Regions from separate parts of the Virgibacillus sp. Bac330 genome, predicted to be linked through region 2. Evidence: riboswitches for the same ligand, from Rfam matches in the RefSeq annotation. Region 2 holds a riboswitch; the other holds the start of a gene.
The links. A riboswitch is a leader RNA that binds a small molecule or an ion and turns the genes downstream of it on or off. The one in region 2 is predicted to bind lysine.

Region 1 (4,443 bases), 410 kb from region 2:
CCTTCTGTATCCGTCCCCCAGGACAAATTAATAGAAAAATAGGCATATGATATTGCCCAGGCAATAATAACAGAATAATAAGTAGAAATTACAAACGCCACCAACACTGCCCACCAGCCAATAAATTCGGTTTTCTTATTCATTTTCCGAAACGTTAATGGAGCAGAACCGCGGTATTTATGCCCCATCGTAAATTCCATGATTAAGATAGGGATACCAGCAGTTAATAATGCAAATAAATATGGAATAAAGAAGGCTCCTCCACCATTGCCATAAGCTTCAGCAGGAAAACGCCAAATGTTTCCTAATCCCACAGCTGATCCAATTGCCGCCATAATAAACCCTGCTCTTGTTCCCCACTGCGAACGTGTTTCCATATCTTTTCTCCCTCCTTTCTTCTGTCTAAAAAATTAGAAAGAAGAAATATTTTAAAAGTTTGGTTTTTTCAGATATTTATGTTTGTATTATAACGGCACTTCATGCATATGTCAAAAAATATTTATGATCATTATATGGAGTACTTAAGAGATACACTAAAAATAACCAGTCGATATGTTGAGAAATAATACTAACCATAAATCTTTAAAATTTATGCTTTCCTATAATGCAAAAAACCTCCTTCGGCTTTATACTAAGAAGCTTTTGATTTCTTAGCAGCAAAACCTTAGAGGCTTTTCACTTTCATACACTTATTGTATGGTTTTTGTTTTTCTCACAAAATGAATAATGGTGGCAAAGGCAATAATAATGGATAGTGTCACTACTAGTGGCAGTAACACTTGATTTGTAAGTCCGACTAAAATGTAACCAATAGATGCAGCTAAAGCAGAAATGAAAGCGTAGGGGAGTTGCGTCATCACATGGTCAATATGATTCGCTCCTGCCCCCGTAGCTGACAGAATAGTTGTATCCGATATCGGTGTACAATGATCTCCAAAGACAGCACCAGCTAATACCGCGGCCATAGATGGTAATAGCATTTCCATATTTGTAATACTTGTTACTTCCGCAGCAATCGGTAACATGATTCCAAACGTTCCCCAAGATGTTCCTGTTGCAAGTGCCATAAAACCAGCAATTATGAAAAACAAAAATGGTAATAAAGCAGGGTTTATCGAGGCATCATTTACGATACCAGCTAAATATTCACCCGTTTCCAAAACACCAATAATAGAGCCAATCATCCAAGCCAAGAGTAGGATATAAATTGCCGGCATCATTGTTTTGGCACCTTCTAAAACAATCTTTAAACTTGAATTTCTCGGTTTTTGCTGGCTAAGATGAAACAAAAAGGATGTTAATACTGCGATTACGCCACCAGTAAACAAGGATAAGTTTACGTTAGTGTTTGCAAATATAGTCAGTAAATTAATGTTATCTTCTGTAGCCATTGCACCAGTAATAATCATGGAAGACACTGTTGCTATAATAAGTACACCGATAGGTAATAAAAGATGATAAATTCTCCCATTTTGATGCGCTGTAAACGTGTCACTTAAATCTCCCGGTACATTATCCTGTTTCGGATCAATTAATTCACCTGTTTCTATCGCACGTTTTTCATGCTTTCGCATTGGCCCAATATCTACTTTTAAATAAGCAACTAAAAAAACCGCTAAAACTGCTGCGATTGCATATAAATTATAGGGAATCATTTTAACAAAAGCTTCCAAAGGCTCCAATGATGTAATTCCATTGGCAGCAAATAAACCACCCATAATTCCAATGATATATGCTCCCCAGCTAGAAATAGGAGATATGACTGTGACAGGCGCAGATGTCGAGTCAATAATATAGGCCAATTTAGCTCGAGAAACTTTATGTCGATCTGTAAGCGGGCGGGCAATTTGACCAACGGCCAAACTGTTAAAATAATCATCTATAAATATAATTAACCCTAAGAATGCACTCATTCCCTGAGCTCCAGAGCGAGTTTTTACTTTTTTTATCATCCAATCACCAAAGGCTTTGCTTCCTCCAGACGCTTGTAAAAAAGCAGTCATAATGCCTAATAATATTAAAAATGATAGCAATAGGATATTCCCAGTATTTAACCCTCCATCAGAGACAAATATGGTATAAAACTGTGTCCAAATCTCGTGGAATGAATCTAAAACAGAAAAATTATGGATAAGTAGAGCGCCTACTACAATTCCAGTTCCTAAAGATAATAAAACATTTCTCGTCAAGAGAACTAGTACCAGCATCAAGACTGCTGGAATAAGTGAAAAAATTGTTCCTTCCATTTCGGTTACCTCCATAAAAATTGGTTGCAATCGAGCAAGGAAACATACTGTTCAAGGAGAGAGGGGATAAGTGAATTGAAGTTTTTAAGTTAAAACATAGAAAAAGACAATGATAGAAAATAACCTACCATTGTCTTTACAATATACGTTATCCTCCATTTCGATCAGTAGTTCTCCATGCATGTTGCTTACTGCATGACAGTATACCTCTTATTCAAAAGCATACCAGCAATACGAAGTGCGACCCTTACATACTGCTTCGGCAATATATCCTTTCATCTATCTTCATCGTTATCATCCTCCAATAGACTACTCTTATACACTGCACCTCTACCTCACCGATCTGATAAGGTTTCATATTCTATTTATAAAAGTAATTATAACATTTTAATTGTCTCGATTCAAGTCATCTTTGGGAACGGAAATGTTAGGTGCGTTTTCACCATCACCTCCGTAAAATTGTGGAACATCGCCCATAATTACGCGAGAATCTACATATACCTTCGTACGAATTTCTGCTGACTCCGTACTAAACGGTACAACAATTTGTGCATTTACTGTCACTGGTATATATATTTCTATTAATGCAGCATTGATCCCAAAGTCTTTCATAATATATTCCACATCTGATTGAATACTACCAACAATTTCAAAATGAACCGGTATTTTAGGCCCTAGATTTGCTAAGATCGTGCTACCAGTAGCTTGACCTATTGGAATCTCAACAACTGTAGGGTCTTTATCAGCTAACTCATTTGCTGTATCTCCATAATCTTGTGGAGGCATGTCAGGATCTTCTGTATCCAATGTTTGCCCTTTATTCATACCGTACAAAAAGTATTCTGCTCGTTTGGTAGCCGCTCGAAGCGCACGATTTACAGCAGCAGATTTCCATCCGACAATAGAGACATCGTTTTCTGAATTAACTTCCATTAAATCATCAAAGCTAATATTTTCCGTCGACTTGACTGCTTCATTGATCGTCCTCGTAGCAAATTCTCTCGTTTTTTGATTTGCAATCTCCATCAGAGGAGGAGTTATCCCCTTATCAACAATTAAAATACTAAGGGAGGTCAAAATAACAAAAGCAATTGTCGTCAACAATAATATTATTTTCAAAGGGGAGTCTGTTCGTAATTTCCTTCTTGGTCGCTTTTTCATCAAAAAACCTCCTCAAAGCAAGTCTATGTATGCTGAAGGAGGTTTAGAATGAATAATTCTATCATTCCATGTTTCATATAAAGTATATCTTGCATTCGAGAGCGTTTCTTTTCTTCCCCACGAATTATTAAAGAAGGAATAAAACTTAAATAGTGTTACCTCCTACTATACAGGCTTTCTTCAAGCAGGAGCTTCACAGACTGGCGGAATGCTAAAAAACATCACCCATACATACGTCTTAAAGTTTGCGCCAATATATCCCGCAAAAATGCTGGCAAATAGTATTTTTTCATTTTCGAACGTGCAATTTCCGGTATTAACCTTCCAAACGTAAACGTATCAGCGGTAGCCAATGTATACATTTGATTCGGCTGTAATGGAACGTCCCTTGTTTGACATACTTGTTTAACAAATACAGCTCCATCCTTTAATTTTTCTAATTGTGGTGTTAAACCTGAAAAAGCCATTCTTCCTATCATTTTCCCGCGAAAACCAAACCCTTTTAACTGAAATTCCATAAATTCTTCTGTTAAAGAAGAACGGATAGCTTCTACTATTTCACTTCCAGTTAATTCAACGACACATGTATTTATCGGATGTGGACAAATACGGTGAACGTCGCCGTATGTGACAACTCCTTTAGGCAAGCTTTCTAGTAATACACCCGCATTCAGCATAGCAAAATCAGCATTTGTCTGCTCCTTTAGTGCTTCTGTTAAAGCTTGTAAAACGGGAGTCACTTTGCGCCAGTTTACTTCTAAACGGCTGGATAGTTCAATAACTGGTTTAGCTAAAATATTTTCTGCTTTTTCTTCATAAGCTGCTAACAATTTTTCAGTGTCTATATCTTTAGGGAAATGGCTAATACTAGACGTATATGCCTGCTTACTTTTTAATTTTCCTCGCTTATGATCCCATGTTAAAATTACTTCTCCAACATAATAACAGTTTTTTCCGGCAGCAGTGATAAGGCTATTATTAACGTACTCCCCACTTTTCAACAAATGATGCGTATGTCCACCTATAATTACATCAA
Region 2 (4,443 bases):
GGTTTTGTTACTTCAATCGATTGTTTGAAAGTAGGCGCTACACCAGCAACTTCAAATGAAGCATTGACACCCTCAGGGACGATATCGAAAACAGCTTTTACTGGGTCTGTTTCCCCTGAATTAATGACGTGTGTCGCACCAACTTCTTTTGCTTTTTCTAAACGTGTTTCAGATAAGTCTAATGCGATAATTTTGCTTGCTCCAGCTGCTCTTGCTGCTAGGATGGTTAACAAGCCAATTGGACCAGCACCAAATACTGCAACAGTGTCGCCAAATTGCATGTCAGCTTCTTTCACAGCTTGAACTGCTACTGCTGTAGGTTCAATTAATGCCCCATCTTGTAAAGTTAATGGTTCTGGTAAAAGATACACGTTGTTTTCTGGCACATTGGCAAAAGATGTGAATCCACCATCTGTGTGCAAGCCAACAAAAGAAAAACCATCATATGGATCAAGATCTTCTGATTTGTCGCCATGCGTAATAGTTGGATTTACAGCTACGCGGTCGCCTGGTTTGAAGTTTGTTACCTTTGCCCCAACTTCTTCAACGACACCAGCAAATTCATGCCCCATGGTAAGCGGCGCAATACCACCAGCTAATTCATCTTCTTTTTCTGTTGGAATAAATACTGGACCTTCTTCATACTCATGTAAGTCGCTACCGCATAGACCAGCCCATGCAACCTTTACTTTAACCTCTGTGTCTTTTAATGGTTTTTGTTCTCTTTCTTCTACGCGAATGTCTTTTTTTCCATACCATACTGCTGCTTTCATAATGTTGTTACCCCCAAAAGAAATTTTTTACAAACTAACTCCGGTATCATTGTATCGTAAATTTACAAATTTCGACACTTTTTTGTTTGGGGTAACGACAATGTAACAAATTGTTCATATTTATGACGTTTATCTTCAAGGGATTACAACTGTATAGAAGGTACTCACTTCATGGTATTGAATAAATCTATTTTAAAATGCCAGAGGCAGTAAGTTGTTGTTCTAGTGTATCCCATTCCATCTTTGTTAACCCTTGTATTGGCAGACGGACATCTCCAACCATAACGCCTAGCATATTTAGAGCACTTTTAACCGGAGCCGGACTTGACTGAGCAAACATTGCTTTCATTATTGGCAGTAATTTTTGGTGCAATTTTGCGCTTGTAGTGACGTCACCATTCCTAAAGTGCTGGATCATTTTCTGCATTTGGTTACCAATAATATGAGAGGAAACGGATACAATACCATTTGCACCAATGGCAATGCCAGGTAGCGTTAAGCTATCATCTCCACAGTATAAAGTGAAATTATCTGGAGTGTTAGAGATTATGGTTGTCATTTGATCTAAATTACCACTTGCTTCTTTAACGGATACAATATTTTTTATGTTGGAAAGACGATTGATCGTATCCGCTTCTACATGGACAGAAGTTCTGCCAGGTACGTTATAAAGCATTATTGGTAAATGTGTTGCGTTAGCAATCGTAGAAAAATGCTGATAAATCCCTTCTTGAGAAGGCTTGTTGTAGTAAGGAGTGACAAGCATAATTGCGTCGACACCAGTTTTTTCAGCCTGCTTGGTTAATTCAATGGAAGCTTTCGTATTATTAGAACCTGTTCCGGCTATTATTTTTGCTCGTCCTTTAGAAACTGTAACTACATGTTTAAATAAAGCGATTTTTTCATCATTGGTTAATGTTGGTGATTCTCCAGTAGTACCAGCAATAACTAAACCATCCGATCCATTTTCAATTAAGTAGTTGACAAGTTTTTCAACGGCATAAAAATCAATATTTTCGTTGTTGTCAAATGGTGTTACCATTGCAGTGATAACTTGGCCAAAATTCATTACTTCACACCCTTTTTTAAAATTATAGTGTAGGTAACAAGGCAATTTTGTCCGCAAAAAAGCAACAGCGACGGCATATCGCTGCTGCTTTGAAAGTGTAAAAGCTTCATGCGTCTAGATAGCCCTCCATATAGTTACCTATATGACAGTCCTGTATTTGTTCAATAGCAGAACCAGCTGTAGAAGCAATGAGTTCTCTACAACTTCGGCAAGGCACCCTTTTCACTATTTTCTATGGATCTCATTATCCTCCAAAAGTGTACTTTTGAGCCTCGCACCTCTATCCTTATTTCAATAACATTTTGAAATAGGAATATATTCGATTGTCTGTACTATAGCAGATTTCCCCTTGTTATGCAAGAACGCTTTTTAGATGAAGAAATGCGTTTTATCTATAAAAATCCTAAAGATTAGCATACTTTGGTCCATTATCTATTTATAAATTGAAATCTAATCTTAGGCGTGCTTGCAAGCCACCTCTTGTCTAAAGTTCGTTGATCTAGGCTTTAGCTAAGTGATACCTACGTTAATTGCATATTGGTAAGGCAAGTTGGGTCTTCTGTATAGGAGGAAAATTCTGATACAACTTGTTTGCCATCATGCTTAATTGTAATCGAGTAATCTTTATCTCTAGGAACCCATAAGTCAATAAAACCATTTGCCAAAGACATTACTTTTTCATCGACAACGACATTACCATCTTCATCTTCAATATATACATCAAATTCTTTCTCTACCATTTCACCTTGGCATCCTGTTAAACTATGGTAAGTACAAGGATGCGTTTGTTCGACAAATGGAGCGATAGAAACGAAAAATTCATCTTTAGGGAGTTCATAGCTTTTTTCTTTTCCAGCTGTAGTATTTACAATGAGCTCTTCCCCAGTAATCGAAGCTGATTCTGCTTCTTTTTTGTCCGTGCTGTAATCGTTTACTAATTGTTTAACGTCTACTTTATCACTATTCTCTTTAGTTTCACTTGTATCGTCGTTATTACATGCTACTAGTATTAGCGCGAATAGTGATAGTAGCAAGAAGGGTAGTAAGGACTTTAATTTCAATATCTTTACCTCCATTTTCACACTATAAAAAAAGTAAGCATGCTTATAGTGTATTGTTTTAGAAAAGTATAGCAAATCGTACATTAGGTAATCAATTATTTGCTAGCAGTATTAATGGGATTTATCCGTACTGTGTTTGTAAAAATTGGTAAATATCATAAAGGGTAATTACAATTAAAAACAAAGAAGCATATAAATCTGTCGGATTAGCTATTTTTGATGTAGTTGCTTTAGGTATTCCGCTATATATTCGCAGTTGGTTTAAGCAACCAAAAGAAACGTTTAAATTAACACTTATTATATTCCCTATTATTTTCTTATTCATATGGTTGATTTATTCTCTGTGAAAACTTTCTTTAGCACTAGGGTCCTCTCCAATAATTAAAGGCAATATTAGGCAATATTAGTAGATCCATTGATAGGTAAAATGGAGAAATTGTAAATAATATGGTTTTTAACGTTTTTAGCCAAGAAGTCTCCATCTTCAAGCGTGTGAAGGGTGAAATCCCAGCGGTAAGGTGGAGATGAATTGGCTTTCGGTCAAGTACGTCTTTAGACGTGCTAATTGACCGAACGCATGTTACCATAAGAGCATGAAGTGTTCTTTGAAAACTGGATATATGAGGTTGCATGGAGAAACTAATAATGCGAAAACCAAGCGAATCCTTCCATGCGTAAAATATCCAAGGTACGAAAGAAACTCCGATTCGTTGGACATCTAGGGCAGGAACTTCCCGAAGTAACGCTCATGGAGACGAAAGGTTGCTTTCGTCGTGGAAATGAGAAGCTCCCACTTCAAGCGAAGCTAAGTGGTGAGTAGTTCACTGATTGATACGTAACCCTTTACTAAAGTAATCAGGATATTAAGAAGTTTCTCCCTCTCCGTGTTTTACTTTTTATTCATTTGCGCTTAGACTTTAAGTACACATCTCTTTAAAAAGGAAGGTATCATCATGAAAAATAATTTTCTTGGATATGCAGGGACTTATACGCGTAATACAAGTAAGGGTATCTATCGTTTTGAATTAGATCCAAAAGCGAAAAAAATAACAGCAGTTGAAGTAGCCGCTGAAGTTGGGAGTCCAACGTATGTAGCCGTTAGTGAGGATAACCGTTACTTGTTCTCCATTGGACAAGACGGAGATTTAGGCGGTGTACAAGCTTATCAAATAAAACAAGAAACAGGGGAACTAATAAAAATAGATGAACAAATGACAGAAGGGAAATCCCCATGTCACTTATCCATTTATGACAATCAAATAGTTACTGGTAATTACCATAGAGGAGAGGTAGTTTTATACGCTTTTGAAGATAACAAAGCATTAGTAACTGCGTCCGCTATACAACATAGCGGTGATGGTCCTCATGAGCGTCAAGAAAAATCACACGTTCATTTTGCTGGATTTACGCCAGATCATAACTATGTAGTCGTTTGTGATCTAGGTACAGATGAGCTAGTAACCTACCGTATAGAAGATAATAAACTTGTTCGTCATCAAACACGAACCGTAAAACCGGGAAGTGGTCCAAGACATATTGT

Region 1: it holds a riboswitch for lysine, as region 2 does, so the genes downstream of both, D9780_RS04360 (Na+/H+ antiporter NhaC family protein) here and dapA (4-hydroxy-tetrahydrodipicolinate synthase) in region 2, are expected to answer to the same signal.

What each region holds. Positions count from the first base shown of each region.
Region 1 covers NZ_CP033048.1:974,032-978,474, reverse strand. Annotated here, with positions in the region: gene D9780_RS04365 (sodium-dependent transporter) at 1-377, opposite strand, end outside; gene D9780_RS04360 (Na+/H+ antiporter NhaC family protein) at 690-2,246, opposite strand; lysine riboswitch at 2,407-2,587, opposite strand; gene yunB (sporulation protein YunB) at 2,634-3,407, opposite strand; gene D9780_RS04350 (bifunctional metallophosphatase/5'-nucleotidase) at 3,629-4,443, opposite strand, start outside.
Region 2 covers NZ_CP033048.1:565,659-570,101, forward strand. Annotated here, with positions in the region: gene D9780_RS02515 (2,3-butanediol dehydrogenase) at 1-773, opposite strand, end outside; gene dapA (4-hydroxy-tetrahydrodipicolinate synthase) at 961-1,842, opposite strand; lysine riboswitch at 1,954-2,133, opposite strand; gene D9780_RS02525 (CueP family metal-binding protein) at 2,364-2,903, opposite strand; gene D9780_RS02530 (lactonase family protein) at 3,857-4,443, shown strand, end outside.